One region of the Cupriavidus sp. H18C2 genome, then DNA from elsewhere that is predicted to be linked to it. Evidence: predicted binding sites of a transcription regulator. Region 1 holds the regulator's gene; each other region holds the start of a gene.
The links. The regulator sigma-54, encoded in region 1, starts transcription at its own class of promoters, with help from an activator protein. The targets are predictions, from matches to a motif close to TGGCANGNAANCTGCTTT.
Positions count from the first base shown of each region.

Region 2: the regulator sigma-54 is predicted to act here: its motif matches at 5,215-5,232, upstream of EPAKOI_RS20485 (ammonium transporter).
Region 3: the regulator sigma-54 is predicted to act here: its motif matches at 2,004-2,021, upstream of EPAKOI_RS05090 (circularly permuted type 2 ATP-grasp protein).

Region 1 is NZ_CP186010.1:310,072-320,274, reverse strand. Features, by position in the region: gene EPAKOI_RS01530 (KpsF/GutQ family sugar-phosphate isomerase) at 1-286, shown strand, start outside; gene lptC (LPS export ABC transporter periplasmic protein LptC) at 290-919, shown strand; gene lptA (lipopolysaccharide transport periplasmic protein LptA) at 984-1,631, shown strand; gene lptB (LPS export ABC transporter ATP-binding protein) at 1,653-2,453, shown strand; gene EPAKOI_RS01510 (RNA polymerase factor sigma-54) at 2,598-4,079, shown strand; gene hpf (ribosome hibernation-promoting factor, HPF/YfiA family) at 4,130-4,483, shown strand; gene ptsN (PTS IIA-like nitrogen regulatory protein PtsN) at 4,960-5,415, shown strand; gene hprK (HPr(Ser) kinase/phosphatase) at 5,484-6,455, shown strand; gene EPAKOI_RS01490 (PsiF family protein) at 6,645-6,980, shown strand; gene rapZ (RNase adapter RapZ) at 7,107-7,997, shown strand; gene EPAKOI_RS01480 (LON peptidase substrate-binding domain-containing protein) at 8,054-8,707, shown strand; gene mutY (A/G-specific adenine glycosylase) at 8,732-9,883, opposite strand; gene EPAKOI_RS01470 (dynamin family protein) at 10,021-10,203, opposite strand, start outside.
Region 2 is NZ_CP186011.1:868,318-878,520, forward strand. Features, by position in the region: gene EPAKOI_RS20455 (arylamine N-acetyltransferase family protein) at 1-514, shown strand, start outside; gene EPAKOI_RS20460 (SDR family oxidoreductase) at 706-1,470, shown strand; gene EPAKOI_RS20465 (class I adenylate-forming enzyme family protein) at 1,495-3,267, shown strand; gene EPAKOI_RS20470 (CreA family protein) at 3,289-3,765, opposite strand; gene EPAKOI_RS20475 (acyl-CoA thioesterase) at 3,762-4,250, opposite strand; gene EPAKOI_RS20480 (HU family DNA-binding protein) at 4,430-4,711, opposite strand; gene EPAKOI_RS20485 (ammonium transporter) at 5,264-6,466, shown strand; gene EPAKOI_RS20490 (hypothetical protein) at 6,481-6,693, opposite strand; gene EPAKOI_RS20495 (mechanosensitive ion channel family protein) at 6,692-7,552, shown strand; gene EPAKOI_RS20500 (Bcr/CflA family multidrug efflux MFS transporter) at 7,562-8,776, opposite strand; gene EPAKOI_RS20505 (hypothetical protein) at 9,038-9,619, shown strand; gene mdoH (glucans biosynthesis glucosyltransferase MdoH) at 9,716-10,203, opposite strand, start outside.
Region 3 is NZ_CP186010.1:1,063,248-1,073,450, forward strand. Features, by position in the region: gene edd (phosphogluconate dehydratase) at 1-1,314, shown strand, start outside; gene EPAKOI_RS05085 (gluconokinase) at 1,459-1,983, shown strand; gene EPAKOI_RS05090 (circularly permuted type 2 ATP-grasp protein) at 2,220-3,695, shown strand; gene EPAKOI_RS05095 (alpha-E domain-containing protein) at 3,728-4,687, shown strand; gene EPAKOI_RS05100 (transglutaminase family protein) at 4,764-5,588, shown strand; gene EPAKOI_RS05105 (peptidase) at 5,724-6,527, shown strand; gene EPAKOI_RS05110 (alpha/beta fold hydrolase) at 6,658-7,491, shown strand; gene EPAKOI_RS05115 (CTP synthase) at 7,632-9,284, shown strand; gene kdsA (3-deoxy-8-phosphooctulonate synthase) at 9,312-10,181, shown strand.

The sequences.
Region 1 (10,203 bases):
GGGCATGGCCATGACCGCCGTGGTGGACCCCGATGGCCGCGCCATCGGCGTGTTCACCGACGGCGACCTGCGCCGCCTGCTGGAAACCCCGCGCGACTGGAAGACCGTGCCGATCGGGGACGTCATGCACCATAACCCGCGCACGGTAAACCAGGACCAGTTGGCCGTGGAAGCCGTGCAGATCATGGAAACGAACCGCATCAACCAGCTACTGGTCGTCGATGGCGACGGCCGCCTGGTGGGCGCGCTCCATATCCATGACCTGACGCGCGCCAAGGTCATCTGAACGATGCCGGACTTCCTGTCCAGACTCACCGGAATGGTCATGCGGCTGCTGCCGCTGCTGCTGATGGCCATCGTCGCCGGCAGCACGTTCTGGCTCGTGCAATTGAACTCACCGCGCGAGGACGCCGAGCAGTCGCGCGCCAAGCGCCACGAGCCCGACTACTGGATGGAGCGCTTCTCGGCCACCGAGCTGGCCGAGGACGGATCCACCAAGCTGCGCTTCACCGGCGTCAGGATGATCCATTTCGAGGACGACCAGACCTACGAGGTGACCACGCCGGCCATGCGCTCGTACGAGGCCGACCGGCCGCCCGTGACTGCCAATTCCGACCGCGGCGTGATGAACGCCGAGGGGTCGGTGATCGACCTGTACGGCAACGCCTTCGTCATCCGGCAGGCCGGCGCCGATCCGTCGAAGGACCCGCGCATGACCGCCGCCTCGCAATACTTCCAGTTGCTGGTCAACGACGACATCGTCAAGACCGACAAGGCCGTGGAGCTGACGCGCGGCCCGTCGGTCATGACCGCCAACGGCATGATCTTCAACAACGTCACCCGCGAAGTACAATTGCTGGGCAACGTACGCGGCACGATCATCATGAACCCGCCGCAGGGGCAGACCAGGACCCAGTGACGCCGGCAGCCGCCCACGCGGCGGCGCGCCCTGGTCGCCGTCTTCATCTCATCATTCGCCAAACATGACCGCATCCCTGACGACATCGTCCTGTCGCCGCCTCGCGCCCGCCCTGCTGGGCGCCCTTGCCGCCATCGGCCTGACGCTGGCCGCGCCGGCCTTTGCCGAACGCGCGGACCAGGGCAAGCCGCTGGTGCTGGAGGCCGACAACGCCAGCTACGATGACGTCAAGCAGATCTACACGCTCACCGGCAACGTGGTGCTGACCAAGGGCACGATGGTGCTGAAGTCGGACGCCGCCGAGCTGCGCACCGACCCCGAGGGCTACCAGTACGCCATCGCCACCGCCAAGCCGGGCCGCCAGGCGTACATCCGCCAGAAGCGCGACGGCGTGGACGAGTACATCGACGGCTGGGGCGACCGCATCGAATACGACGGCAAGTCGGAGGTCAACAAGCTGATCGGCCATGCCCGCGCGGCGCGCGTGTCTGGCGCGGGCGCGAAGATCATCGACGAGATCCGCGGCGCGGTCATCACCTACGACAGCCGCAACGAGTACTACACGGCCACGGGCGGCGACAACAACACGACCGCCGGCAACCCGTCGGGCCGCGTGCGCGCGGTGCTGTCGCCGCGCACCGATGCCAGCGCGCCCGCCGCGGCCGGCCCGCAGCTCGACCTGCGGCCGTCGGCCACGCCCGCCAAGCCCTAACGATTGACCAGCCAGTCCCTGATGAACGATACCGCCACGCTCGCCGCCGCCGCCCCGTCCTCCGCATCGGCCGTCCGCACCGACAGCAGCACGCTGGTCGTGCGCCACCTGAAGAAGCGCTACGGCACGCGCACCGTGGTCAAGGACGTGTCGCTCGACGTGAAGAGCGGCGAGGTGGTGGGCCTGCTCGGCCCCAACGGCGCGGGCAAGACCACGTCGTTCTACATGATCGTGGGGCTGGTGGCGCTGGACGAAGGCGACATCGTGCTGGACGACGTGCACATCAGCGGCCTGGCGATCCACGAGCGCGCCCGCATGGGGCTGTCGTACCTGCCGCAGGAAGCGTCGGTGTTCCGCAAGCTCAACGTCGAGGAGAACATCCGCGCGGTGCTGGAACTGCAGGTCGACAACGGCAAGCCGCTGTCCAAGGCCGAGATCGAGCGCCGGCTGGATTCGCTGCTCGACGACCTGCAGATTGCCCACCTGCGCAACAACCCGGCGCTGTCGCTGTCCGGCGGCGAGCGGCGGCGCGTGGAAATCGCCCGGGCGCTGGCGTCGTCGCCGCGCTTCATCCTGCTGGACGAGCCGTTCGCCGGCGTGGACCCGATTGCCGTGGGCGAGATCCAGCGCATCGTCAGCTTCCTGAAGGCGCGCAACATCGGCGTGCTGATCACCGACCACAACGTGCGCGAGACGCTGGGCATCTGCGACCACGCGTACATCATCAGCGAAGGCACCGTGCTGGCGGCCGGCCAGCCCGAGGAAATCATCGCCAACGAGTCGGTCCGGCGGGTCTACCTGGGCGAGAATTTCCGCATGTAAAGCGCGGCCCCGCGCCGCCCGCAGGTCATTTTTACCGCACCTGCACACGGCTTTTCCAAAGCCGTTTCCGATCAGCGAAGCCGAAACGATAGGTTCTAGCAAATTCCGTTCCAACAACGGAAAGATGCGCATAGAATAGGTCGCATGAAACCTTCGCTTCAGCTCCGACTCTCCCAGCATCTGGCCCTGACGCCGCAACTGCAGCAATCGATTCGGTTGCTGCAGCTTTCCACGCTCGAACTCCAGCAGGAGGTGGAACAGGCCCTCACGGAAAACCCGCTGCTCGAACGCGAGAACGACTGGATCGAAAGCCCGCTGCGGGTGGCCGCGGACGGGTCCGTCAACCTCCAGAGCGCCCCGGCGCCGGCCCCCGCCGAGCCCCAGGCCAACGGCGACGACCGCACCGATCGCGCCGCTGGCAGCGAGGACGAGGGTTTTGGCGATTCGGGCAGCGAGGACTACGGCAACGACTGGAGCCTGGACGACTTCGCGCGCCGCCCGCAGGGCGACGAGGACGAGAAGACGCCGATGCAGTTGCGCGACGCCGATCCCACGCTGCGCGAATACCTGATGGAGCAATTGACGCCCCTCAAGATCTCGGCGCGCGACAAGGGCCTGGCCATCTTCCTGATCGAATCGCTGGACGACGACGGCTACCTGAGTGCGTCACTCGAGGAAATCTGCAGCGAACTTCCTGAAGAACTCGAGTTCGAACACGATGAAGTGCACGCGATGCTGACGCTGCTGCAGAGCTTCGACCCGCCTGGCGTGGGCGCCCGCAATGCCGCGGAATGCCTGAGCCTGCAACTGAAGCGGCTGCAGCATCCGCAGCGCGAGCTGGCCCTGACCATCGTCAACCAGCACCTGGAACTGCTGGCCGTGCGCGACTACACGCGGCTCAAGAAAGCGCTCCAGGTGGACGAAATAGCTTTGAAGGCCGCGCACGAGCTGATCCGTTCGCTGGCGCCGTACCCGGGACATGCGTACAGTCGTCCCGAAGCGGATTTCGTGGTGCCGGACGTGTTCGTGCGCAAGAGCGGCAGCGGCTGGATCGCCCAGTTGAACCCCGACGTGATGCCGCGGCTGCGGATCAACGACATGTACGCGCAGATCCTGCGCGGCGCGAAGGGCGAGGCCGGGGCGGCCGGGCTGCAGCAGAAGCTGCAGGAAGCGCGGTGGCTCATCAAGAACATCCAGCAGCGATTCGACACGATCCTGCGGGTGGCGCAGGCAATTGTGGAGCGTCAGAAGAACTTTTTTTCGCACGGCGAAATAGCGATGCGACCCTTGGTTTTGCGGGAAATAGCCGATACACTCGGTTTACATGAGTCGACCATTTCCCGGGTGACGACGAACAAATACATGGCCACGCCGATGGGTACTTTCGAGTTGAAGTACTTCTTTGGCAGCCACGTCTCCACCGAGACGGGCGGCGCGGCCTCATCCACGGCGATCCGCGCGCTGATCAAGCAACTGATAGGAGCCGAAGACCCCAGGAATCCTCTTTCCGACAGCCGCATCGCCGAATTGCTGGGCGAACAGGGCTTTGTGGTCGCACGCCGCACGGTGGCCAAATACCGCGAAGCGCTGAAGATCCCCGCAGTGAATCTCCGCAAGTCTTTGTAGCCGAGCCGCAACCGCCTGCCTGGTGCGGCTCTTTCAGAAGGAGAAGCGCTATGAACTTCAAGATCAGTGGACACCACCTCGACATCACGCCGCCGCTGCGTGAGTATGTGGAAACGAAACTGGAGCGAATTGTCAGGCATTTCGATCAGGTCATTGGCGTGAGCGTGCTGCTATCGGTCGACAACCACAAGGAAAAGGACAGGCGTCAGTACGCGGAAATCAATCTGCATCTCAAGGGCAAGGACATCTTCGTCGAAGCGCACCATGAAGACCTGTACGCCGCGATCGACTGTCTGGTCGACAAGCTCGACCGCCAGGTGATCCGCTACAAGGACCGGGTGCAGGGACATGACCGCGAGGCGGTCAAGTACCAGATGGCCGCCGCCCAGCTGCAGCAACAATAGGCTGGCAAACCCGACTGCCCCTTGAGGCGGACGCTAGCGTCCCCGAGAGGACTGATAGGAAGAGAGCAAAGCCGCGCATCTGCGCGGCTTTTTTGATGTCCGGACCGCGCGCGCCGCGTTACCTTGGCGCCACGTCCGGCGCGCCCCGGCAGCCGGGGTGTTCGCATCCGACGCCGCTCGGTGTATGCTGCGCCATACAAGAACGACAGGCAGAACGGTCCCGGTGTACCGCACCGCATGCCGCATGGCGATCAGCCGGCGGCGCGGCGGGGCAGCCGGGTGGGCTAACCGGCCGGTTCGTCGACGGCAACGACCGCGACGCCGGCGCTGCAGTGCACAAGCGCGCTGTGGCCCTGCTCTATAATGGCCGGACGCTCCAATGCGGGCGTCCATAGCACTCGAATCCTGAATTGCCCCATTCCGGCGGGACGGCGACGACACGCCGCATCGCCACCCTGACTTCTCGTGCATCGCCCATGAATCGTTTGGCCAAATTGCTGCCACCCGGCAACATCCATCTCGACGTCACCGTCACCAGCAAGAAGCGGGTCTTCGAGCAAGCCGGGCTCCTGTTCGAGAACAACCATGGCGTTGCCCGGGCCACCGTGACGGACAACCTTTTCGCACGCGAATCGCTGGGCTCCACCGGCCTGGGCGCCGGCGTGGCCATTCCGCACGGCCGCATCAAGGGGCTCAAGCAGCCGCTGGCCGGCTTCATGCGCCTGGCCGAGCCGATTCCGTTCGAATCGCCCGACGGCAAGCCCGTGTCGCTGCTGATCTTCCTGCTGGTGCCCGAACAGGCCACCCAGCAACATCTGGAAATCCTGTCGGAAATCGCGCAGTTGCTCTCGGACCGCGAAATGCGCGAGGGCCTGGCCACGCTGCCCACGCCCGAGGCGGTGCACCAGTTGCTGACCGAATGGCACCCGTGACGACCCGCAGGCCGGCCCGGCGCGCCGCCTGAAGCCACACCCGCCCCCCAAGTAGAAAGTCATCCCGCATGGAACTCACCGGCGTCACCTCGCAGTCGATCTTCGACGACAACGCAGCCGACATCAAACTGTCGTGGGTCGCCGGTCTCGAAGGGGCCGACCGTGCCTTCGACGTCGAATTCGCCCGCGAAGCCACCTCGGCCGCCGACCTGGTCGGCCACCTGAACCTGATCCACCCGAACCGCATCCAGGTGCTGGGCAAGCCGGAGATCCAGTATTACCAGCGCCTGGACGACGAGCCGCGCAAGCGCCAGATGGGCGAGCTGATCCTGCTGGAGCCGCCGTTCCTGGTCGTGGCCGACGGCATGGAGCCCCCGCCTGACCTGGAACTGCGCTGCACGCGCTCGTCCACGCCGCTGTTCACCACGCCGGTGTCCTCGGCGGCCGTGATCGACCACCTGCGGCTCTACCTGTCCCGCATCTCCGCGCCGCGCGTGACCATGCACGGCGTGTTCCTGGACATCCTGGGCATGGGCGTGCTGATCATGGGCGAATCGGGCCTGGGCAAGAGCGAACTGGGCCTGGAGCTGATCTCGCGCGGCCACGGCCTGGTGGCCGACGACGCCGTGGACTTCGTGCGCCTGGGCCCCGATTTCATCGAAGGCCGCTGCCCGCCGCTGCTGCAGAACCTGCTGGAAGTGCGCGGCCTGGGCCTGCTCGACATCAAGACGATCTTCGGCGAGACGGCCGTGCGCCGGAAGATGAAGCTCAAGCTCGTGGTGCAACTGGTGCGCCGCAACGACGGCGAGTTCGAACGCCTGCCGCTCGATTCCCAGTACCTGGACGTGCTGGGGCTGCCGATCCACATGGTCAAGATCCAGGTGGCGGCCGGCCGCAACCTGGCCGTGCTGGTCGAAGCGGCCGTGCGCAACACGATCCTGCGCCTGCGCGGCATCGACACGCTGCGCGACTTCATGGACCGCCAGCGCGCCGCCATGCAGGCCGACGTCGTTTCCCGCAGCCAGGGCCGGCTGCTCTGACCGCCCCCCGCCTTGCCCGCCCGGACGCCCGCTGCCCAGCGGGCGTTTTCATTTGCTTACAAGCCCTGCGCGGCCGGCGTCAACGCGCTGTGGACCGTCATCGTTTTGTGCTGTAATGGGCATCGAGCCCATTTCCGCCAGCCAGACCCACGGCGCGCGGCCACGATGTGTTTCACAGAGGAGAGAAGCATGAAGAAGCTGATCGCGATGTGTGTGCTGGTGACCCCGCTGTTCGCCACGGGCGCGTTTGCCCAGAGCGCGTCGGCGCCGGCGGCCGAGAAGTCCGGCAAGACGGCCCAGCAGGAAAAGATGGCCGCCTGCGCCAAGGCCAACAAGGGCAAGAAAGGCGACGAGTACAAGAAGGCCCAGAGCGAATGCCTGTCCGGCAACGGCCCGGCCGCCGCGGCCGAGCCCAAGACGCAGCAGGACAAGATGTCGGCCTGCAGCAAGCAGAACAAGGGCAAGAAGGGCGACGAGTACAAGAAGGCGATGAGCGACTGCCTGTCGGCCAAGCCGGCGGCCTGAGCCCCGTCCCGCCGCCCCGGATCCGGCGGCTTTCCCGCGAACATGGCGAATCTCCCGTGATTCGCCATGTTCGCGTCAGCCGGCTGTCATGACGCAGCCACCATGCGGTGCTATCCTTGCGTCGCTATGCGGATCATTCTCATTACCGGAATTTCCGGCTCCGGCAAGTCTGTCGCCCTGAACGTCCTGGAAGATGCAGGCTACTACTGCGTCGACAACCTGCCCGCCCAGTTCATCCCCGATCTCACCGCCTACCTGGCCGACCAGGGCTACACGCACCTGGGCGTGGCCACCGACATTCGCAGCCGCGAGTCGCTGGCGCGGCTGCCGGACACGGTGCGCGAGCTGTCGGCGCATCACCAGGTCCAGGTGCTGTTCCTGACGGCGAATACCGACGCGCTGGTGCAGCGCTATTCGGAAACGCGCCGCCGCCATCCGCTGTCGACGCGGCTGGAATCGGGCAGCGGCGCCGAGGCGGAGGCCGCGGCCAGCACGTCGCTGATCGAGGCCATCGAGATGGAGCGCGAGCTGCTGAGCCCGCTGGCCGAATCGGCACACCGCATCGACACCAGCAACGTGCGCACCAACACGCTGCGTAGCTGGGTCAAGGAGCTGATCCGCGTGGACAGCACCAGCGGCCAGTCGCTGACGCTGCTGTTCGAATCGTTCGGCTTCAAGCACGGCGTGCCCAGCGATGCCGACCTGGTGTTCGACGTCCGCTCGCTGCCCAACCCCTACTACGACCTGGCGCTGCGCCCGCTCACCGGCCGCGACGCCCCGGTGGTCGACTTCCTGCAGAGCCAGCCGATGGTGCTGGCGATGGCGGAAGACATCCGCGCCTACGTGGAGAAGTGGCTCCCGAGTTTCATTGCCGACAACCGCAGCTACCTGACCGTGGCCATCGGCTGCACCGGCGGCCAGCACCGCTCGGTCTTCATCGCCGAACGGCTCGCCAACTATTTCCGGGCCCATGGTAATGTGCTGGTCAGACACCGCGAGTTGGCCCCGGCCGGCTGACATGCGGGCTTGAAGGGCGGCCGCCACGGCCCGCCCGCCACTGGAGCGGCCAACGCATGTCGACTCTTCCCTCCGGCACCGCACCCACCGGCACCGTCCTTGACGCGCTGCCGCTGTTCCCGCTGAATACGGTCCTGTTTCCCGACGGCCGCCTGCCCCTGCGCATCTTCGAAAAACGCTATGTCGACATGGTGCGCCAGTGCATGCGCGAGGACGCGCCGTTCGGCGTCTGCCTGCTGGCCAGCGGCGACGAGGTGGCGCGGCCCGGCGTGGATGCCGTGCCCGAGGAAATCGGCTGTCTGGCGCAGATCGTCGACTGCAACATGGAGCAGCTTGGCGTGCTGCTGATCGAAACGCGCGGGCGGCAGCGCTTTCGCGTGCTGTCCCATGCCACGCGCGACGACGGCCTGATCGTCGCCCAGGCCGAAGTCCTGCCCGACGACATCATCGACTGCAAGCTGGAGCTGCTGAGCGAGTGCCTGGACGCGCTGCGCCGCATCGTCGCCTCGCTGCACAGCGAGCAGCCCGACAAGTCCAAGCTGCCCTTTGCCGAACCCTATCTCTGGGACGACCCGAGCTGGGTGGCCAATCGCCTGTGCGAACTGCTGCCCGTGCCGCTCAAGGCCAAGCAGATGCTGATGGCACTGCCCGACGCCGGCATGCGCATCGAGATCGTGCACCGCTACATGCGGCAGCACCACATCGTCTGATCCGGGCGGCGCCGCCGCCTTCCGCTAGAACAGCCCGATGCGCGCCTGGTCTTCCAGCAGGCGCCGCACCGGCGCGGGCGTGCCCAGCGCATCCAGATCGTCCAGCGACAACCAGCGGCTGTCCGCATCGAGGCGCGGGGCCGCGGCCGTCAGGTCGACCCGGATCGCGCGGATCAGCAGCCGGAAATGCGTGAACACGTGCGTCAGCTCGCCGGCCAGGTACGCCCGGGCCGGCTCGCCAAACGGCCGCACCGCTTCCAGCGCGGCGTCCTCGGCCGCCTCGGCGTCGAACGGCACGGCGTCCAGCGCGATCTCGGGCAAGCTCCAGAGCCCGCCCCAGATGCCGCTGCCGGGCCGCAGGCGGACCAGCACGTCGCGCCCATGGCGGACGATCAGCATCACCGTGCTGCGTTCCGGAATTGCCGCGCGCGGCTTGGGCGTCGGCAGCACGGCGGTCAGGTTGTCGCGGCGCGCCACACAATCGGCCGACAGCGGGCAGTTGGCCGCATCGGCCAGGCACGCCGGCTTGCCGCGCGAGCAGATCGTGGCGCCCAGGTCCATCAGGCCCTGGGTGTAGGCAACCATGTCCTCGGCCTGATCCGGCCCGGCCGGCGGCAGCGCCTGGCCGGCCAGCGTCCACATGCGGGTCTCGATGGCGCGCTCGCCCGGGTAGCCGTGGATGCCGAACACGCGCGCGAACACGCGCTTCACGTTGCCGTCGAGGATGGGAGACCGCACGCCGGCGCTGAACGCGGCGATGGCCGCCGCCGTCGACCGGCCGATGCCCGGCAGCGTCACGAGTACGTCCGGATCGGTCGGAAACACGCCGCCGTGGTCGTCCATGACCGCCTTGGCGCAGCGATGCAGGTTGCGCGCCCGCGAGTAGTAGCCCAGCCCGGCCCACAGCGCCATGACCTGATCGGCCGGCGCCGCCGCCAGCGCGGCCACCGTGGGCAGCGCGGCAACGAACCGCTGGAAGTATTCGATCACGGCCGCCACCTGCGTCTGCTGCAGCATGATCTCCGACAGCCAGATGCGATACGGATCGCGCGTGTTCTGCCACGGCAGGTCGTGCCGCCCGTGCGTACGCTGCCACCGGACCACCCGCATGCCGAAATCGGGCGGTACGGCGATGGCTTCCGGGGTCACGGGAACGGCGGCTGGCTTGCGGGGCATTGCGGTGTCGGGAAATGAAAAACGCCGCGCGGGAGGCGGCGTGACATGATACAGCGTGCAATGGCGGCGGCCGCCGGCTGCGCGATGGTGGCGCCCCTCTCCCGCAAGCGGAAGAGGGGAAAAAACCCACCCCGCGCTCAGGCCGCCCTGACCGCCTCTTCCACCGGCGCTTCCACCAGCTTGCGCGTGAACTGCTCGATCTTTGTGCTGCGCTCGTCCAGGCCGTTGAGCACTTCCTCCAGTTCGGCGATGCGGCTTTCCAGCGTGTCGGTGGCTTCGTGGATCCGTTCGATCGAATCCACGCGGCGGCGCAGCTGCTT
Region 2 (10,203 bases), on a different replicon from region 1:
GGCGGACGTCGGCTTTGGCGGGCCCACGCCAGATCGCGCGCTGCCGCTGTCGCTGCCAATCCCGCCCGCGGCAGGCGTTGCGTCGCCGTACCGGCTGCGCCCGCCCCCGGCCGATGCCGCTGGCACCGGCTTTCATTGCTACGACCTTGCGGTGCGCGATCCGGACGCCGGAGACGCTGACGATGCAGACACGTGGCGCGTGCTGTACCGCTTCGACCTGACCCCGCAGCCCCGGATCGACTACGTGGCGCGCAACTGGTTCGTGTCGACGCATCCGGACAGCCACTTCACGCGCACGCTGATCGCCGCCCGCACGGAGGCGGACGGTACGCGGCTGGCCCTTGGCAACGCCACGCTGACCGAGCGCCCGCCCGGCGGCGCGGTGCGCCGCACGGTGCTGGCCAGTGCCGACGAGACCATCGACGTGCTGGCCGGCCGCTTCGGCATCCACCTGGACGACGCGTTGCGTGCCGCGCTGGCCGCCCGGCTGCCGGCGGTGCTGGCGGCACCCTGACGCCCGCCCGATTCCGCGCTGCGGCACGCGCCATGCATCGCGTGAATTGCCGGCAGAAAGTTTGCTGATACCGGCCCCGGCGGGCCGGCCCGGCTGTGGACTGAGGGGGTGCGGCTGCCCATAATGTCCCGGCCCATCCACGATTCCGGCCGGCGGCACGTACCGCCGGCCATCCTTTCAGGAGACATCCCATGTCGTTGTTCGATCTGTCGGGCAAGGTTGCCGTCATCACCGGATCCTCGCGCGGTATCGGCCGCGCCATCGCCGAGCAAATGGCCGTCCAGGGCGCCAAGGTCGTCATCTCGTCGCGCAAGATCGAGGCGTGCCAGGAAGTGGCCGATGCCATCAACGCGCAGCACGGCGCCGGCACCGCGCTGGCCGTGGCGGCCAATATCTCGTCGAAAGAGGCGCTCCAGCACCTGGTGGACGAGGCCAACCGCGCCTTCGGCAAGGTGGACGTGCTGGTCTGCAACGCCGCGTCCAACCCCTACTACGGGCCGATGAGCGGCGTGTCGGACGAGCAGTTCCGCAAGGTGCTGGACAACAACGTGATCTCGAACCACTGGCTGATCCAGATGGTGGCGCCGCAGATGATCGAGCGCAAGGAGGGTTCGATCATCATCGTGTCGTCGATCGGCGGCCTGCGCGGGTCGCCCACGATTGGCGTCTACAACGTCTCCAAGGCCGCCGATTTCCAGCTGGCGCGCAACCTGGCCGTGGAGTTCGGGCCGCACAACGTGCGCGTGAACTGCATCGCCCCTGGGCTGATCAAGACCGACTTTGCCAAGGCGCTGTGGGACGACCCGGTGCGCTACAAGCAGTCCACCGAGAACGCGCCGCTGCGCCGCATCGGCGAGCCGGTGGAGATTGCCGGCGCGGCGTGCTTCCTGGCGTCGGCGGCCAGCACGTTCATGACCGGCCAGGCCATGGTGGTGGACGGCGGCGTCACGATCTAGTCCAACCTGCGCGGGAGGCCCTGCATGTCCCAGCAACCGCAGCAACCGCAGCAACCCTCGCCGGCCGGCCCGCAGTGGCCGGCCATGTCCCTGGCCGACGCGCACGCCCGGCTGACCGCCCCCGGCGCGCCGTTCGAGACCGAGACGCGCGTGATCCGCGGCATTCCCACCACGGTCTGGAAGAACGCGCCGCCCACGCTGCGCGACCTGTTCCTGGTGGCCGCGGCGTGGGGCGAGCGCACCTTCGTCGTCTACGAGGACGAGCGCGTGAGCTACCGCGCGTTCGCGCTGGCCGCCACCGAACTGGCGCACCAGTTGGTGCGCGACGGCGTGCGCAAGGGCGACCGCGTGGCCGTGGCAATGCGCAACCTGCCCGAATGGCCCGTGGCGTTCTACGCGGGGCTGCTGGCCGGCGCCATCGTCACCCCGCTCAATGCGTGGTGGACCGGCCCGGAGCTGGAATACGGGCTGACCGATTCGGGCAGCCGCGTCGCCATCGTCGACCATGAGCGGCTGGACCGCATCCTGCCGCACCTGCGCGACTGCCCGGCGCTGGCGCGCGTGTACGTGTCGCGCGCACCGGACGGCGCCACGTTCGACGACCCGCGCATCGTGGCGCTGTCCAGCGTGATCGGCGCGTCGCCGGACTGGCCCGCGCTGCCGTCGCAATCGCTGCCGCAGGTGCCGCTGGACCCCGAGGACGACGCGACGATCTTCTACACGTCCGGCACCACGGGCAAGCCCAAGGGCGCCGTCGGCACCCATCGCAACGCCTGCACGGTGGCGGTCTGCGCCCAGTTCAGCCCGCTGCGCAACCTGCTGCGGCGCGGCGAGCCGGTGCCGGAGCCCAACCCCGACGCGCCGCAGAAGGCCGCGCTGCTGGCCGTGCCGTTCTTCCACGTCACCGGCTGCATGTCCGTGCTGAACGGCGCGCTGGCCAACGGCGGCAAGATCGTGCTGCAGTACCGCTGGGACACGCTGCGCGCCATGGCGCTGATCGAACGCGAACGCTGCACGTCGGCCGGCGGCGTGCCGACCATCGCGTGGCAGATCATCGAGCATCCACAGCGGGCCGAATTCGACCTGTCGTCGCTGGAAAACATGCATTACGGCGGCGCGCCCGCATCGCCGGAACTGGTCCGCCGCATCCACGAGACGTTCCCGCACGCGGCGCCCGGCATTGGCTGGGGCATGACCGAGACGTCGGCCACGTTCACAAGCCACAGCGCGGAGGAATACATCCACCGGCCCGACAGCAGCGGCCCGGCCCTGCCCATCGGCGAGATGAAGATCGACGATGGCTTTGGCAACGCGCTGCCGCCGGGCGAGATTGGCGAGCTGATGGTGCGCGGCGCCAACGTCGTGCACAGCTACTGGAACAAGCCGGAGGCCACGGCCAGGACGTTCGTCGACGGCTGGCTGCACACGGGCGACGTGGCGCGGCTGGACGCGGAAGGCTTTCTCTACATCGTCGACCGCATGAAGGACATGCTGATCCGCGGCGGCGAGAACATCTATTGCATCGAGGTGGAAAGCGCGCTGTACGCGCACCCGGCCGTCATGGACGCGGCCGTGGTCGGCATCGCGCACCGCACGCTGGGCGAGGAGCCCGGCGCGGTGGTCAGCCTGAAGCCCGGCGCCACGGCCACCGAGGCCGAGCTGCAGGACTTCGTGCGCCAGCAGCTTGCCGCGTTCAAGGTGCCCGTGCGGATCATCGTCATGCAGGACATGCTGCCGCGCAATCCGAACGGCAAGATCCTGAAGTCGAACCTGCGCAAGCTGTTCGAGGCGGCCTGAGGGGCCGGCAGACGCCGGCGCCTACTTGACCGGGATGGGCGTGGCGGCTGGCACCGGCACGGCGGTCACGGCGTTCTGGGGGCTGCCGCTGACGATCCGGTCCGAGTAGGTCAGGTAGACCAGCGTGTTGCGCTTGCGATCCACGGCACGCACCACGTGCAGCGTCTTGAAGAGCACCGACATGCGCTCGGAGAACACGTCCTCCTGCTGCTTCACCGGCCCCTTGAACGCGATCGGACCCACCTGGCGGCAGGCAATCGACGCCTCGGCCGGGTCCTCGGCCATGCCGAGCGAGCCCTTGATGCCGCCGGTGCGCGCCCGCGACACGTAGCACGTCACGCCGTCCACGGCCGGGTCGTCGTAGGCTTCGATGACGACCTTGTCGGACCCCGTGACGCGGAAATGGGTCGATACGCTGCCGATTTCCTCGGCTGCGGCGGCCGTGGCCAGCGCGGCCAGGCCCAGGGCCAGCGCGAATCGCGATGCAGTGGACGTCATTCGGCCGTCGCCCCCTTGATCTCGTCGTGGCGGCGCTCCATTTCCTGGCGCAGCGCGCGGCGCTGGCGGGCGGCCTCGAAGCGCTGGCGCTCCACCTCGTCGCGCGGCTGCAGCGGCGGCACCTCGGCCGGCGTGCCGTTGTCGTCCACCGCCACCATCGTGAAATAGCAGCTATTGGTATGGCGCACCACCTTGCTGCGGATGTTCTCGGTCACCACCTTGATGCCGATTTCCATCGAACTGCGGCCGGTGAAGTTCACGGCCGCCAGGAACGTCACGAGTTCGCCCACGTGGATGGGCTGGCGGAAGACCACCTGGTCCACCGACAGCGTGACGACATACCGGCCGGCATAGCGGCTGGCGCAGGCGTACGCCACCATGTCGAGGTACTTGAGGATGGTGCCGCCGTGGACATTGCCGGAGAAATTGGCCATGTCCGGCGTCATCAGCACGGTCATGGACAGCTGGTGGGACAGATCATTCATCGCAAAAAATCCAGAATCGAGCCTGAGGCGCGGGCAGTGTAACCCGGTGGGCCGGGCAATGGCATACCCGGGCGCGGCGATTTCGGCGGTGCGACGAGAAAGGCGGGGAAAATGGTGGCCAACAAATAGAAAAGCGGCCGCGCAGGCCGCTTTCTGTGCTTCTCAGGAACGAGATGCGCTTACTTCTTCTTGTTCACGGCGTCCTTGAAGCCTTGGCCGGCGGAGAACTTTACCGTCTTGGCGGCCGGGATCTTGATCGTTTCGCCGGTGCGCGGGTTGCGACCGGTACGGGCTGCGCGCTTGCCCGAGCTGAAGCTGCCAAAACCCACCAGCGTGACGGAGTCACCCTTGGCCACTGCCTTCTTGATACTGTCCAGCGCGGCGTTCAGCGCGCGCTCGGCGGCGGCATTGCTGAGTTCTGCTTCCGCGGCGATGGCCGATACCAGTTCACCTTTATTCATGGCTGATTTCCCTTGTTTGGTCGTCGTCACCGGACTTATGCCAGTCGGCAAAAGTCCGATCGGCGCAGTCTAATCTGCCCTTTACGGCTTGAGCAATCCCCAGTGGCACCGATGCAACGGAAACTGCCGCAAATCGTTCTGCGACAAGACTTAGCGGGCGTTTTACCCCTCTGTTTCACGAATCGGCACGTCACTTTTCCGGAACAGGACGTATCGGACGGCGCACTTTGCGGACCGGACAGAATATTGCGCCCAAAGCGACGGCTGCGGCAATTTTCCTGCATTATCCCGACACGAATCACGCCCACTTATTCATGCCCGATCCGGGTGCAAAACCCGTCGATGCACCAATTCGGAACCTGCGCTCCCTATCCAGTGCGTCGATATGGCGCATGCCGCCCCGTTAGCGTGCGCCAGCCCATTTTGGCTGGCTGGCAGCTAAACGCCGCGCCGGTGCGTCGCGCCCTGATTTGGCGCGGGATTCCCCGTTCTGCGCCCTGAACTGGAACGTTAATTGCTTACTCGTGCTCCCATTTTGAGCATGGGGTAACGATGGACAACCTGAAGACAGGCACGGATGCCTTGTTCATCCTGCTGGGCGCGATCATGGTGCTGGCGATGCATGCAGGCTTCGCTTTCCTGGAACTGGGCACCGTCCGCAAGAAAAACCAGGTCAATGCGCTGGTGAAAATCCTCGTGGATTTCGCCGTTTCCACGCTGGCCTATTTTTTCATCGGTTATACGATCGCCTACGGGGTCCAGTTTTTCTCCGGCGCCGAGACGCTGGCCGAAAAGAATGGCCACGAACTCGTGAAATTCTTCTTTCTCGCCACCTTTGCCGCGGCCATCCCGGCGATTATCTCGGGCGGTATTGCCGAGCGGTCGCGTTTCAATCCGCAACTGATTGCCACGTTCGTGCTGGTGGGTTTCGTCTACCCGTTCTTCGAGGGCATCGTCTGGAACAACCGGCTGGGCGTGCAGGACTGGCTCACCGCCGTGGCCGGCGCGCCGTTCCACGACTTTGCCGGCTCGGTGGTCGTGCACGCCGTGGGCGGCTGGATTGCGCTGCCCGCCGTGCTGCTGCTGGGCGCCCGGCGTGGCCGCTATCAGAAGGACGGCCGCATCAGCGCCCATCCGCCGTCGAACATTCCGTTCCTGGCGCTGGGCGCCTGGGTGCTGGCGGTGGGCTGGTTCGGCTTCAACGTGATGAGCGCCCAGACCATCGACAAGATCAGCGGCCTCGTGGCGATCAACTCCCTGATGGCGATGGTCGGCGGCACGCTGGCCGCGTGGGCGGCCGGGCGCAACGATCCGGGCTTCTCGTACAACGGCCCGCTGGCCGGCCTGGTGGCGGTCTGCGCCGGCTCGGACATCATGCATCCGCTCGGCGCGCTGGTGACCGGCGCGGTGGCGGGCCTGCTGTTCGTCCATCTGTTTACGCTGGCACAGAACAAGTGGCACATCGACGACGTGCTGGGCGTCTGGCCGCTGCACGGCCTGTGCGGCGCCTGGGGTGGCATTGCCGCGGGCATCTTCGGCACGCGGATGCTGGGCGGCATGGGCGGCGTATCGCTGGGGGCGCAGGTGGCCGGCACGCTGCTGGGCATCGTGGTGGCGCTGATCGGCGGCACCGTGGTCTACGGCGCGCTCAAGAAGCTGGTGGGCATCCGGCTGGATGCTGAAGAAGAGTTCAACGGCGCCGATCTGACGCTGCATCGTATTTCCGCCACGCCGGAACGCGAGACGAACTGGTAATCGACACATTCCCGTCATTTACCCGCAAGAAAGGCCGGAAAATCTCCGGCCTTTTTTACTTGGCGCCCAAAAAAGATTGTCTTGAACTTTCGAAGTGGCGCGCCCAATAATGCCCTTGGCTTTTTGCCGTTCGCCGACACCGGCAGGTGGTGCTGACTTGACCGACAGCGCGCGCCATATTGCTGTCCCTGGTTTTTCCTGCCCCGATCACCAAGGAGTGTGTCCATGGATACCACCTCGCTCGAAAGCATCCGCGACGTCATTTACGGCTACGCCACCATTTTCGGCGTGAAGGTCCTGGCCGCGTTGGCCTTCTGGGTGGTCGGCCGATGGCTGATCCACTTCGTGGTGCGCATGGTGCAGGGGTCACTGGCCAAGCAGAGCGTGGACCCGACGCTGCTGCGCTACGTCGGCTCGATTGTCACCGTCACGCTGAACGTGGTGCTGGTCATCGGCATCCTCGGCTATTTCGGCATCCAGACCACCACGTTCGCCGCGCTGATTGCCGCGGCCGGCGTCGCCATCGGCATGGCGTGGTCCGGGCTGATGGCCAACTTTGCGGCCGGAGCCTTCCTGGTGGTGCTGCGGCCGTTCAAGGTGGGCGATTTCGTGACCGTGGGCGGCGTGACCGGCACCGTGCGCGAGATCGGCCTGTTTGCCACCACGCTCGACACGCCGGACAACGTGCTGACCGTCATCGGCAACAACAAGATCTTTGGCGACACCATCCAGAACTTCACCGCGAACCCGTTCCGGCGCGTGGAGCTGAAGGCCCAGCTGGCCGGCACCACCGATGCGGCCGCCGCCGTGGCGCTGCTCAAGGAAAAGGTGGCCGCGATCCCGAACGTGCTGGCCGACCCGCCCGTCGACGTCGAGATCCTGGAATTCACGCTGGTGGGCCCGGTGCTGGCCGTCCGCCCGTACTGCCACAACGACCACTACTGGCAGGTCTACTTCGACACCAACCGCACGATCCGCGACAGCTTCGGCGCCGCCGGTTTTGCCGCGCCCATGCCGGCGCAGATGGTGGTCATGCAGAACGCGCCGGCCATGCCGCTGGCCCAGCCGGCCAACCAGGCCGCGTGACGCGGGCCGTCAGCCCGGCTGGCGCATGCCCGCGTGGCCGTACAGCCGCAGCAGCACGGCGCCGCTGCCGCAGATCGCCATCACCACGGCCAGCGGCAGCGCCGTGCCGTCGTGCCAGACGCTGACGGCGGCGCCGGCCAGCGTGCCAAAGCCGAACTGGAGCGTGCCCATCAGCGCAGACGCCGTGCCGGCGCGATGGCTCTGATGCGCCAGCGCCAGCGCCGACGCGTTGGGCGTGATGCAGCCCAGCCCGGCCAGGAACACGAAAAAGCAGCACAGCAGCACCGGTAGCGTGGCCACGCCCAGCAGCGTGGCCGCCGCCAGCGTCAGCCCGGCCACGCAGGGCGCCAGCAGCGCCACGCGCAGCACGTCGTCCAGCGCCCGGGCGCGCACCAGCCGCGCGTTGACCTGCGACATCGCGATCAGGCCAAAGGCGTTGGCACCGAACACAAAGCCGTAGTGGGAGGGATCGATGCCATGCAGTTCGATCAGCACGAACGGCGAGCCCGCGATGTAGGCGAACATGCCGCCCTGCACGCAACCCGCTGCCAGCGAATAGCCCAGGAACTCGCGGTCGCGCAGCAGTTCCCAGTAGCCGCGCAGCACGGTACCCGGATGGAGCGTGCGGCGGCGCTGCGGGTCCAGCGATTCCTCCATGCGCGCGTGGATCAGCCACAGCAGCAACACGGCCGCGCCGCAGTGGATCCAGAAGATCGCGCGCCAGCCCGTGGCGGCCAGCACCGCGCCGCCGATCAGCGGCGCCAGGATCGGCGCCAGCCCCATCACCAGCATCAGCGAAGAGAACGCCCGCGCGGACTCGCGCGCCTCCAGCCGGTCGCGGATCACCGCGCGCGACACCACCAGCCCGGTGCACCCGCCCAGCGCCTGCAGGAAGCGCCAGAACATCAGCGACTCCACCGTCGACGCCAGCGCGCAGCCCGCGGCCGCCACGCCATAGATCGTCAGGCCCGCATAGAGCGGCGCCTTGCGGCCGTACCGGTCGCTCACCGGGCCGTAGAACGCCTGCCCGATCGCCAGGCCCACCAGGAACGTGCCCAGCGTGAGCTGCACGCGCCCGATATCGGTATGGAGATCGGCCGCCAGCGCCGGAAAGCTGGGCAGGTACATGTCGATGGACAGCGGGGCGATGGCGGTCAGCGATGCGCAGATCAGCAGCCACAGCGGAAAGCGCGCATTGGCTTGCGCGCTGGCGGAGGACGTCATGAAGGGGTTCCGGTTGGCCAAGGCGCAATTGTTGCATAGCGCGCAAGCGCGTGGCGGCGCGCGCGTCAAGTCGCCGGAAGTAGCGTGGAAAATCCGCCGCAGACCGGCGCCGGGTGCGGCATTGCGGGTGGCGCGGCTTTCACGTGCACCAAGGTGGAGGGTACAATGCCTGCCTGTCGGGACAGATGTATTGCCGACCACGCAGTCAGACGCATCGCGGGAGACGGATCACGGGACCCGTCCCCGGCAACGTTATCCTGCATGACCATACGACAAACGCCGTTTATTGTTTCGCTGAGCCTGGCTGCACTGGCAGCCTTGCCGCCGCTGCCCGCAGGAGCCGCGCCCGGCAGGCCGTCCGCCATGGCTTCGGCACCGTCCTCCGCGCCCGTGGCGGTCGACGAAGCCGATGCCCTGTCACGCATGCTCAAGGGCGCCGCCACCGGCCAGAACACCGGCGGGGCCGGCGTGCCCGAACTGCTGCGCAGCACCAACCGTCCGGACAGCGTACTGGCGCGCGCCTGCCGCCAGTTGAACGACGCCCTGCCCATCGAGATCGACGGCGAGACGCGCCTGCGCCGCTGCCAGTCCATCCCCGGCAAGCATGTCCTCTTCCAGCTCGAACTGACGAACTACCGCGGCCCGATGCTCGACCTCGCCAGCTTCGAGGTGAACTACGCCGCGCCGCTCCAGCGCAACATCTGCGCCAACCGCGACGTGGAAATCCTGACCAAGATCGGCGTCAGCATGATGTTCCGCTACATGACCCGCAACGACCGCGGCGAACGCCGCGTGGGCGACGTGTACATCAACGCCCCGATCTGCGTCTCGGCCCTGCGGTAGCGTTTAAAACGGGGCGATGACCGCCACGTGCGCCCTAGAACGAAGACAAAAAAACGGCAGGCCCAAGGCCTGCCGTTTCTCATCCCGCCAACCGCTTCAAGCCGTCCGTGGCCGCAGCGGCAACACGTTGGGCGCGCGGCGCATCAGCACACGGGTTTCCTTCCAGGCCGCGTCCGCCAGCGGCGAGCCCCAGACCAGCTCGTGCAGCTTGGACAGCGCCAGCGGGTCGCCCAGCAGGATGTGCTTCTGCGCCGGCGACAGCGAGCCCGGGCCGTGGGTCAGCGCGTGCTGCACCAGCGAGGCGTGCTGCAGCCGCGCCGGCTCGGGCATGACCGTGCGGGCCGTGCCGGTGGCGCACATCAGCGCGTTGGTCACCGGGTCCACCACCGCGTCGACAAAGCGTGGCGTCTCCGGTGCGCTTTCCACGTGCTGCTGGGTCTCGACGATCTCGCGCGGCACCATGGTTTCCTCGGGGATCATGAACAGGCCGGCGCGCCGCGCGGCGCGGCCCAGCGACACGCGCGACAGCATCACCGACAGCGGGATCGACAACGCCAGCGAGCCGACGATCGGCAGCAGCCACC
Region 3 (10,203 bases), 750 kb from region 1:
TCGAACAAGGAAAAGGCGCGCGTGCGGCAGCTCTACGCCACGGGCCAGGTGGGCCGGGATGCGTTGCTGGAGGCCGAATGCGCGGCCTACCACGGCGCGGGTACCTGCACGTTCTACGGTACCGCCAACAGCAACCAGTTCCTGATGGAAGTCATGGGCCTGCACATGCCGGGCGCGGCGTTCGTGCATCCGGACAGCGGCCTGCGCGATGCGCTGACCACGGCGGCGGCACAGCGGGCGCTGGCGCTGATCGCCCGCGGGCGCGAGTACACGCCGCTGGCGCAGATCGTCGACGAGCGCGCCATCGTCAACGCCATGGTGGGCCTGCTGGCCACGGGCGGGTCGACCAACCATACGATTCACCTGGTCGCCATGGCGCGGGCGGCCGGCATCCTGATCGACTGGAACGACTTCGACCAGCTCTCGGCCGTGACGCCGCTGCTGGCGCGGGTCTATCCCAACGGGTCGGCCGATGTGAACCACTTCCACGCGGCCGGCGGCGTGGCCTTCGTGATCGGGCAACTGCTGGACGCCGGGCTGCTGCACGAGGACGTCAACACCGTGGTCGGGCGCGGGCTGGCCCGCTACACCGAGGAACCGGTCATGACCGACGGCAAGCTGCGCTGGCGCGACGGGCCGACCACGAGCGGCGATACCGCCGTGCTGGCGCCCGCGTCGGCGCCGTTCTCGGACGAGGGCGGACTACGGCTGATGGCCGGCAACCTCGGACGCGGCGTGATCAAGGTCTCGGCCGTGTCCGACGAACACCGCGTGGTCGAGGCGCCGGCGCGCGTCTTCGATTCGCAAGAGGCGCTGCAGGCTGCCTTCGAGGCCGACGAGCTGAACCGCGACGTCGTGGCCGTGGTGCGCTTTCAGGGGCCGAATGCCAATGGCATGCCCGAACTGCATCGGCTGACGCCGGCGCTGGGCGCGCTGCAGGATGCGGGCCACAAGGTGGCGCTGGTGACCGACGGGCGCATGTCCGGCGCGTCCGGCAAGGTGCCGGCCGTGATCCACGTCGGCCCCGAGGCGCTGGCCGGTGGCCCGCTGGCGCGCGTGCGTGACGGCGACATCATCCGCGTCGATGCGGTGGCCGGGACGCTCGAACTGGTGGGGGACGCCGCCGCGCAGCAGGCGTTCGCGGCCCGTCCGGCCGCGCCGGCACCGGCCGACCCGTTCGCGGACTTCAGCATGGGTCGCGGGTTGTTCGGCCTGTTCCGACGCCACGCCCGCATCGCCGAGGAGGGCGGCAGTGCGCTGGACCTGTCCGAGGCCGACGCGGCTGTCCAAACGGACGCCGCCGTCGCACAATAGGCGCCGTCAGGCGCCGGCTTTCTTCCGAAACTTCGTATTCCCCGGCCAGTGTGTGCCGGGGCACCGCCGTGCCGCGCCGCACGTGGCCGGCGGCTACCGACAAGGGTGGCAACACCACCCGACACCATGTTCGATGGAGCAGACATGATCTATATCCTGATGGGCGTTTCCGGCAGCGGCAAGACCACGGTCGGCCAGTTGCTGGCGCAGCAACTGCACTGCGGCTTTCATGACGCCGACAGCTTCCACAGCGAGGCCAACAAGGCCAAGATGCACGCCGGCGTGCCGCTGACCGACGAAGACCGCTGGCCGTGGCTGGACGCCATGCGCGCGGCCATCGACACCGCCCGCGCCGAAGGCCGGACCCACGTGTTCACCTGCTCCGCGCTGCGCCAGGCCTACCGCGACCGCCTGACCCCGCCCGACGGCGGCGTGACGTTCGTGTTCATGAAGGGCGATGCGGCAACGATCGGCAGCCGGCTGTCGGTCCGCTCGGACCATTTCTTCAACCCGGCGCTGCTGCAGAGCCAGTTCGACACGCTCGAAGAACCGCACGACGCGCTGGTGCTGGATATCCGCCGCCCGCCCGAGGCGCTGGTGCAGGACATCCTGACCAAGTGCCCGCCGGATTCGGTGTCGTGCGGGAGAGGGGAGCAAGCCAGGCCGTAGGACCTGCCACCCCCACCCCCTGGCGCGCATCTTGCTAAACCGTTCCGCGTACCCCCAACCCTGCCAGATGCGTGCCCCTTGCGGGTTTGGCCGGTACGGATATGCTTCAAGCGTCGACTCGACGAGGCATCGATAACAAGGGCGGCTGGCGGTATGGCCGTGCGGGACGGGACCGGTAGCTGGCTGGCGGCACGGCCCGGGCGGCGGGCGCCCACATCCACGAAGGAGCGGCCATCATGGCGGCGCGGTTTTTCGACGAGATGCTGGAAGGGCGGGAGGACGGCACGGTGCCGGCCATCGAGGCCGGGCAGGCGTTGCCGCAGGGCGCGGTGCGGCCCCATTACCGGAGCTTTGCCGACTGGCTGGGCCGGCAGTCGGCGGCCACGATGGACAACAAGCGTGCCGAGGCCGACCTGATCTTTCGCCGGGTGGGCATCACGTTCGCGGTCTACGGCGACAAGGACGAGTCCAACAGCGGCACCGAGCGGACCATTCCGTTCGACGTGATCCCGCGCGTGTTTCCGGCCAGCGAATGGGCCACGCTGGAGCGCGGCCTGCGCCAGCGCGTGGCGGCGCTGAACCGGTTCATCCACGACATCTACCACGGGCAGGACATCATCCGCGCGGGCGTGATCCCGCCGGACCAGATCTACAACAACGCCCAGTACCGGCCCGAGATGCTCGGCATCGACGTGCCGCGCGACATCTACGCCCATGTGGCCGGCATCGACGTGGTGCGCGCCGGCGAGGGCGAGTTCTACGTGCTGGAGGACAACCTGCGCGTGCCGTCCGGCGTGTCGTACATGCTGGAAAACCGCAAGATGATGATGCGGTTGTTCCCGGAACTGTTCGCGCGCAACCGCGTGGCGCCCGTGGCCCACTACCCGGACCTGCTGCTCGACATGCTGCGCAGCGTGTCGCCGCAGAACATCGCCGATCCCACCGTGGTCGTGCTCACGCCGGGCATGTACAACTCCGCCTACTTCGAGCACGCCTTCCTGGCCCAGCAGATGGGCGTGGAGCTGGTGGAAGGCAGCGACCTGTTCGTCGACGATGACCACCTGTACATGCGCACCACGCAGGGCCCGCAGCGTATCGACGTGATCTACCGCCGCGTGGACGACGACTTCCTGGACCCGCTGGTGTTCCGGCCGGACTCGGCGCTTGGTGCCGCCGGGCTGCTGTCGGTCTACCGGGCCGGCAACGTGACCATCTGCAACGCCATCGGCACCGGCGTGGCCGACGACAAGTCGATCTATCCGTACGTGCCGGACATGATCCGCTTCTACCTGGGCGAGGAGGCGATCCTGTCCAACGTGCCGACCTACATGTGCCGGCGGCCGGACGACCTGCAGTACGTGCTGGACCACATGGCCGACCTCGTGGTCAAGGAAACGCACGGCGCGGGCGGCTACGGCATGCTGGTGGGGCCGGCGGCCACGAAGGCCGAGATCGCCCAGTTCCGCGAAGTCGTGAAGGCCCGCCCCGAGCAGTACATCGCGCAACCCACGCTGGCGCTGTCCACGTGCCCGACCTATGTGGAATCGGGCATCGCGCCGCGCCACATCGACCTGCGGCCGTTCGTGCTGTCGGGCAAGGAGGTACGCATGGTGCCCGGCGGCCTGACGCGCGTGGCGCTGCGCGAGGGGTCGCTGGTGGTGAATTCGTCGCAGGGCGGCGGCACCAAGGACACCTGGGTGCTGGAGCGCTGATCCATGACCGCCGACCGCCGGGAGAACCTGCCATGCTGAGCCGCACCGCCGACCACCTGTTCTGGATGGCCCGCTACACCGAGCGCGCGGAAAACACCGCGCGGATGCTCGACGTCAACTACCAGACCTCGCTGCTGCCGCAGTCGGCCGAGGTGGCCGAGCAGGGCTGGTGGGCGATGCTAGACATCTCCGAGCTGACCCGCGCCTACGACCACAAGTACGGGCTGCTGCACCGCGACGACGTGATCGACTTCATGGTGCGCGACATGACCAACCCGTCGTCGATCATGAGCTGCCTGCGCGCGGCGCGCGAGAACGCGCGGGCGGTGCGCGGGTCGCTGACGACCGAGGTCTGGGAGACCATCAACACCACGTGGCTGGACGTCCAGCGCATGATCGCCGATGGCGAGCTGCGCGACGACCCGTCGCGCTTCTTCGAATGGGTCAAGTTCCGCTCGCACCTGGCGCGCGGCGTGCAGTTCGGCACGATGCTCAAGGACGACGCGTTCCACTTCATGCGGCTGGGCACGTTCCTGGAGCGGGCCGACAACACGGCGCGGATTCTTGACGTCAAGTTCCAGGCGTCGGCGCGCGAGCACGGCGACCTGGACCCGAACCGCGAGCAGAACGACTTCTACCACTGGGCCGCCGTGCTGCGGTCGGTCTCGGGCTTCGAGGTCTACCGCAAGATCTACCGTGCCGTCATCACGCCGCAGCGCGTGGCCGAGCTGCTGATCCTGCGGCCGGACATGCCGCGCTCGCTGGTGTCCAGCCTGGACGAGGTGGTGGCGATCCTGGCGCTGGTGCGCAACCAGCAGTCGGCCGAGACCGAGCGCCAGGCTGGTAAACTCCACGCCGACCTCAAATACGCGCGCATCGACGACATCTTTGCCGTCGGGCTGCACGCCTTCCTGACCAGCTTCCTCGAACGCATCGGTGACCTCGGCAACGGCATCAGCCAGGACTTCCTGGTGCCGCTGCTGGCGGCCTGAGCGCGACCCGGGTGCCGGGCACGCCACGTCGCTGGCCGGCAGGGCGGCAAGGCGTGCCATGTGCGCGATACGCAACGTGAAATACAAGATCCACCACAACACCGTCTACCGATACACCGAAGCGGTCCGCCGCAGCGTGCATGAGCTGCGGCTGGCGCCGCGTTCGGGGCCGCTGCAGTCGGTCGAGACGTGGCAGCTTTCGGCGCCGGGCAACCTGTCCGAGGCGCGCGACGGCTTTGGCAACATCGTCCACAACTTCACGATGACGGGCCCGGCCCATACGATCGCCATCGCGGCGTCAGGCGAGGTGGATGTGACGGCGGGCGAAGGTGGCGACCACCGCGCATTCGTCGATGTGCCCGTGCCTGGCGAGTCGCGCGTGTCGCCGCTCTACTTCATGGCCGGCACGCCACTGACCGAGGCGCCGGCCGACATGCGCGCGTTCGCCGCGCCGTACCTGGCGGCCGGCCACGACGCCCCGGCGCTGGTGGCACTGGCCGGCGGCATTGCCGACCGGGTGCGCTACCAGGCCAATACGACCCATGTCGGCACGTCGGCCGCCGAGGCGTTCCGCGAAGGCAGCGGCGTCTGCCAGGACCAGGCCCAGGTGATGGTGGCGGCCTGCCGGTCGCTCGGCATCCCGGCGCGCTATGTCAGCGGTTACTTCTACGACCCGGCCGCCACGGCACTGGCCAGCCACGCCTGGGCCGACGTCTGCCTGGACGCGGCGCAGGGCCTGTGGTGCAGCATCGACGTCACGCACCGTTGTGTGACGGACGCGCGCCATGTGCGGCTTGCCGTGGGGCGCGACTACGCGTCGGCCGCACCGATCCGGGGCATCCTGGAAGGCGGCGCCGGCGAGACGCTGGAAGTCGATATCTCGATCACGCCCGTTTCCTGACGGTTGTTCCGCCCGCTCCGGGGGGCGGGCGCCGGGCAGAATGTCCGCGCGCCGTTCAAACGCTTGACCCCCAGGGCTTCCCCATTTCCGCGACCGGCTAGAATGCAAGCTTGCCGTCGCCAACCATTGATACTCATGACGTATTGCGTAGCCATGCGGCTCGATGCCGGCCTGGTATTCCTGTCCGATTCCCGCACTAACGCCGGCGTGGACGCCATTTCCACGGCCCGCAAGATGACCGTCTTCGAGGAACCGGGCGACCGCGTGATGGTGCTGATGACGGCCGGCAACCTGGCCATCAGCCAGTCGGTGCGCCAGTTGCTGGCCGAGGCGCGCGACGAGAAGCGGTCGCTCTGGACGGCCCGCGACATGTTCGAGGCCGCCTCCATCGTCGGCGACGCCGTGCGCGCGGTGCACAAGCGCGACGCCCACGCGCTGCGCGAGGCCGGCATCGACTTCAACGTCAGCATGATCTTTGGCGGCCAGATCCGTGGCGAGCGCCACCGGCTGTTCAACATCTACGCGGCGGGCAACTTCGTCGAGGCCACGCCCGAGACCTGCTATTTCCAGATTGGCGAGGCCAAGTACGGCAAGCCGATCGTCGACCGCGTGGTGTCGCCGTCGCTGCCGCTGGGCGAGGGCGCCAAGTGCGCGCTGATCTCGATGGATTCGACGCTGAAGTCGAATATCTCGGTGGGCCTGCCGCTGGACCTGCTGGTCTACGAGGCCGATTCGCTGCGCGTGACGCGCTTTGTCAACATCGACGAGAAGAACGCCTACTTCCGGATGATCCGCGACACCTGGGGCCATCGCCTGCGGCAGGTCTTTGGCGAAATCAGCAACCCCGAGTGGGACGCCACCCAGCCGGCCGAATTTCCGCTGGCCCGCGACGACGTGGACCGCTGGGGCCAGCCGGTGCGCGCGCGCCGCGAGCGGTAGGGCGGCCGGCGGCCGACGCCCGGCGGGTAGAAGGATTCCCCTACGCGCCGGACGGGTCGGGGGCCCCGAACGGCGCGGGCGCGGCATTACACTCTGCGGCGATCCTTATCTTCCCCACGCCATCGCCCCCATGCGCGACCTCCTGCTGTTCTCCCATGCCAACGGGTTCCCCGTGCCGACCTACCGCAAGCTGTTCGGCGCGCTCGAAGACGAATTCGAGATCCGCGCGGTCGAGCGCTATGGCCACGACCCGCGCCTGCCGGTCACGCGCGAATGGCCGAACCTCGTCGAGGAACTGCTGCGCGAGATGGCGCAGGCCCGTCGCGGCGGCGACGATCCGCGCAAGGTCTGGCTGGTCGGCCATTCGCTGGGCGGCTTTCTGTCGCTGATGGCGGCACTGCGCGATCCCCGGCACGTGCGCGGCGTGGTCATGCTCGATTCGCCGATCATCGCCGGCTGGCGGGCGTCGCTGCTGCGGGCGTCGCAGGTGCTGGGGCTGGACGAGAAACCCAGCCCGGCGGCGGTGACGAAAAAGCGCCGCACGCACTGGCCCGATGCCGAATCGGTCTGGACTCACTTCCAGGCCAAGCGCAACTTCCAGGTCTGGGACCCCGACGTGCTGCGCGACTATGCCGAACACGGCACCGAGCCTACCGGCCGCGCCGCCGAACGGCGCCTGCGCTTCGACCGCGACGTCGAATACCGGATCTACCGCACGCTGCCGACCAGCCTGGGCCGCCGCGTGGCGCAAGGCGTGCCGGTGCCGGTAGGCTTTGTCGCCGGCACGCGCTCGCGCGAGGTGCGGCAGGTGGGGCTGGGCGCCACGCGCAGGCTCGTCGGCGAGCGCCTGCGCTTTGTCGAAGGCGGCCATCTTTATCCGATGGAACGCCCGCTGGAGACGGCCGGCGTGGTGCGCGACCTGATTGGCGGAATGCGCCAGGCCGAAGGGCAGGCCGGACGCTGAGGGCGGCGCGGCGCGGCCGGGCGGCGCATGCGCCGCAGGCGGCCGGGCAGGGCCCCCGGGACACCCTGTTGTCACAAATTCCGGGTCGGCGGCGCTCGGGCTCTCATGTATAATCCCGATTTCCCCGGCAAGCTCGGTTTATGACCAAATTCGTCTTCGTCACCGGTGGCGTCGTCTCTTCTCTCGGCAAGGGCATCGCTGCTGCTTCGCTCGCGGCCATTCTCGAGTCGCGCGGCCTCAAAGTCACCCTCCTCAAGCTCGATCCCTACATCAACGTCGACCCCGGCACGATGAGCCCCTTCCAGCATGGCGAGGTGTTCGTGACCGAGGATGGCGCTGAAACCGACCTGGACCTTGGCCACTACGAACGCTTCGTGTCGGCCAAGATGCGCAAGTCGAACAACTTCACGACGGGCCAGATCTACGAGTCGGTGATCCGCAAGGAGCGCCGCGGCGAATACCTGGGCAAGACCGTGCAGGTCATTCCCCACATCACCAACGAGATCCAGGCGTTCGTGGAACGCGGCGCGGCCGCTTCGCACGACGGCAAGGCCGACGTGGCGCTGGTGGAAATCGGCGGCACGGTCGGTGACATCGAGTCGCTGCCGTTCCTGGAGGCCGCGCGCCAGATGAGCCTGCGGCTGGGCCGCAACCACTGCGCGTTCGTGCACCTGACGCTGGTGCCGTTCATCGCCAGCGCGGGCGAGCTGAAGACCAAGCCGACCCAGCACTCGGTGCAGAAGCTGCGCGAGATCGGTATCTCGCCCACGGCGCTGCTGTGCCGCGCCGACCGCCCGATCCCGGACGACGAGCGCGCCAAGATCTCGCTGTTCGCCAACATTCCGCAGGACGCCGTGATCTCGGTGTGGGATGCCGACAGCATCTACAAGATCCCGCAGATGCTCAACGAGCAGGGGCTGGACCGCCTGATCTGCGAGGAACTGCGCCTGGACCCGAAGCCGGCCGACCTGTCGATGTGGCAGAAGCTGGTCAATGCGCAGGAAAACCCCGAGCACGAGATCAAGATCGGCATGGTCGGCAAGTACGTCGACCTGACCGAGTCGTACAAGTCGCTGATCGAGGCCCTGCGCCACGCGGGCATGCACACGGCCACGCGCGTCAATATCGAATACATCGATTCCGAGGAACTGGAATCGGGCCACCTGGAAGTGCTGCAGCCGCTGGACGCCATCCTGGTGCCGGGCGGCTTCGGCAAGCGCGGCACGGAAGGCAAGATCCGCGCAATCCAGTACGCCCGCGAGAACAAGGTGCCTTACCTGGGCATCTGCCTGGGCATGCAACTGGCCGTGATCGAGTTTGCCCGCCACGTGGCGAGCATGGCCGATGCCAACTCGACCGAGTTCAACCTGGAGACCGAGCACCCCGTGGTGGCGCTGATCACCGAGTGGGTGGACCGCGAAGGCAAGGTCGAGCAGCGTTCGGCCGAGTCCGACTTGGGCGGCACGATGCGCCTGGGCGCCCAGCGCGTGCCGGTGCAGGCTGGCACCAAGGCCGCGCAGATCTACGGCGCGGAGGTCAACGAGCGCCACCGCCACCGCTACGAGGTCAACAACCACTACGTGCCGCAGCTGGAAGCGGCCGGCATGGTGATCTCGGCGCGTACCCCCACCGAGAACCTGCCGGAAATGATGGAGCTGCCGGCGTCGATGCACCCGTGGTTCGTCGGCGTCCAGTTCCACCCGGAATTCACCTCGACGCCGCGCGACGGCCACCCGCTGTTCAAGGCGTACGTGGAAGCCGCGCTGGCCGCGCAGCAACGTAAGGGCGCCTGACGCCGCGCGACGAAGGAGAGAGAAGCCATGAAACTGTGCGGATTCGATGTCGGCCTCGACAAGCCGTTCTTCCTGATCGCCGGCCCCTGTGTCATCGAGTCCGAGCAGATGGCACTCGACACGGCCGGCCAGTTGAAGGCCATCACGGCCGAGCTGGGCATCCCGTTCATCTACAAGTCGTCGTTCGACAAGGCCAACCGGTCGTCGGGCAAGTCGTTCCGCGGCCTGGGCATGGAGAAGGGTCTGGAGATCCTGGCCACGGTCAAGCGCGAGATTGGCGTGCCGGTGCTCACGGACATCCACGAGATCGACGAGATCAAGCCCGTCGCGGCCGTGGTGGACGTGCTGCAGACGCCGGCCTTCCTGTGCCGCCAGACCGATTTCATCCGCGCCTGCGCGCAGAGCGGCCGGCCGGTGAACATCAAGAAGGGCCAGTTCCTGGCGCCCCACGACATGAAGAACGTGATCGACAAGGCCCGCGACGCCGCGCGCGAAGCCGGCCTGGCCGACGACGTGTTCATGGCGTGCGAGCGCGGGGTCTCGTTCGGCTACAACAACCTGGTCTCGGACATGCGCTCGCTGGCGATCATGCGCGAGACCGGCGCCCCGGTGGTGTTCGACGCGACCCACTCGGTGCAGTTGCCGGGCGGCCAGGGCACCAGCTCGGGCGGCCAGCGCGAGTTCGTGCCGGTGCTGTCGCGGGCGGCCGTGGCCACCGGCGTGGCGGGCCTGTTCATGGAGACCCATCCGGACCCGAGCAAGGCGATGTCGGACGGTCCGAACGCGGTGCCGCTGTCGCGGATGAAGGAACTGCTGGCCGTGCTGAAGGACCTGGACACCCTGGTCAAGCGCGCCGGCTTCCTGGAAGACAACTTCGGCTGGCCGGCCTGCGCCTGACCCAGCCTGCAGTACCCGCCGC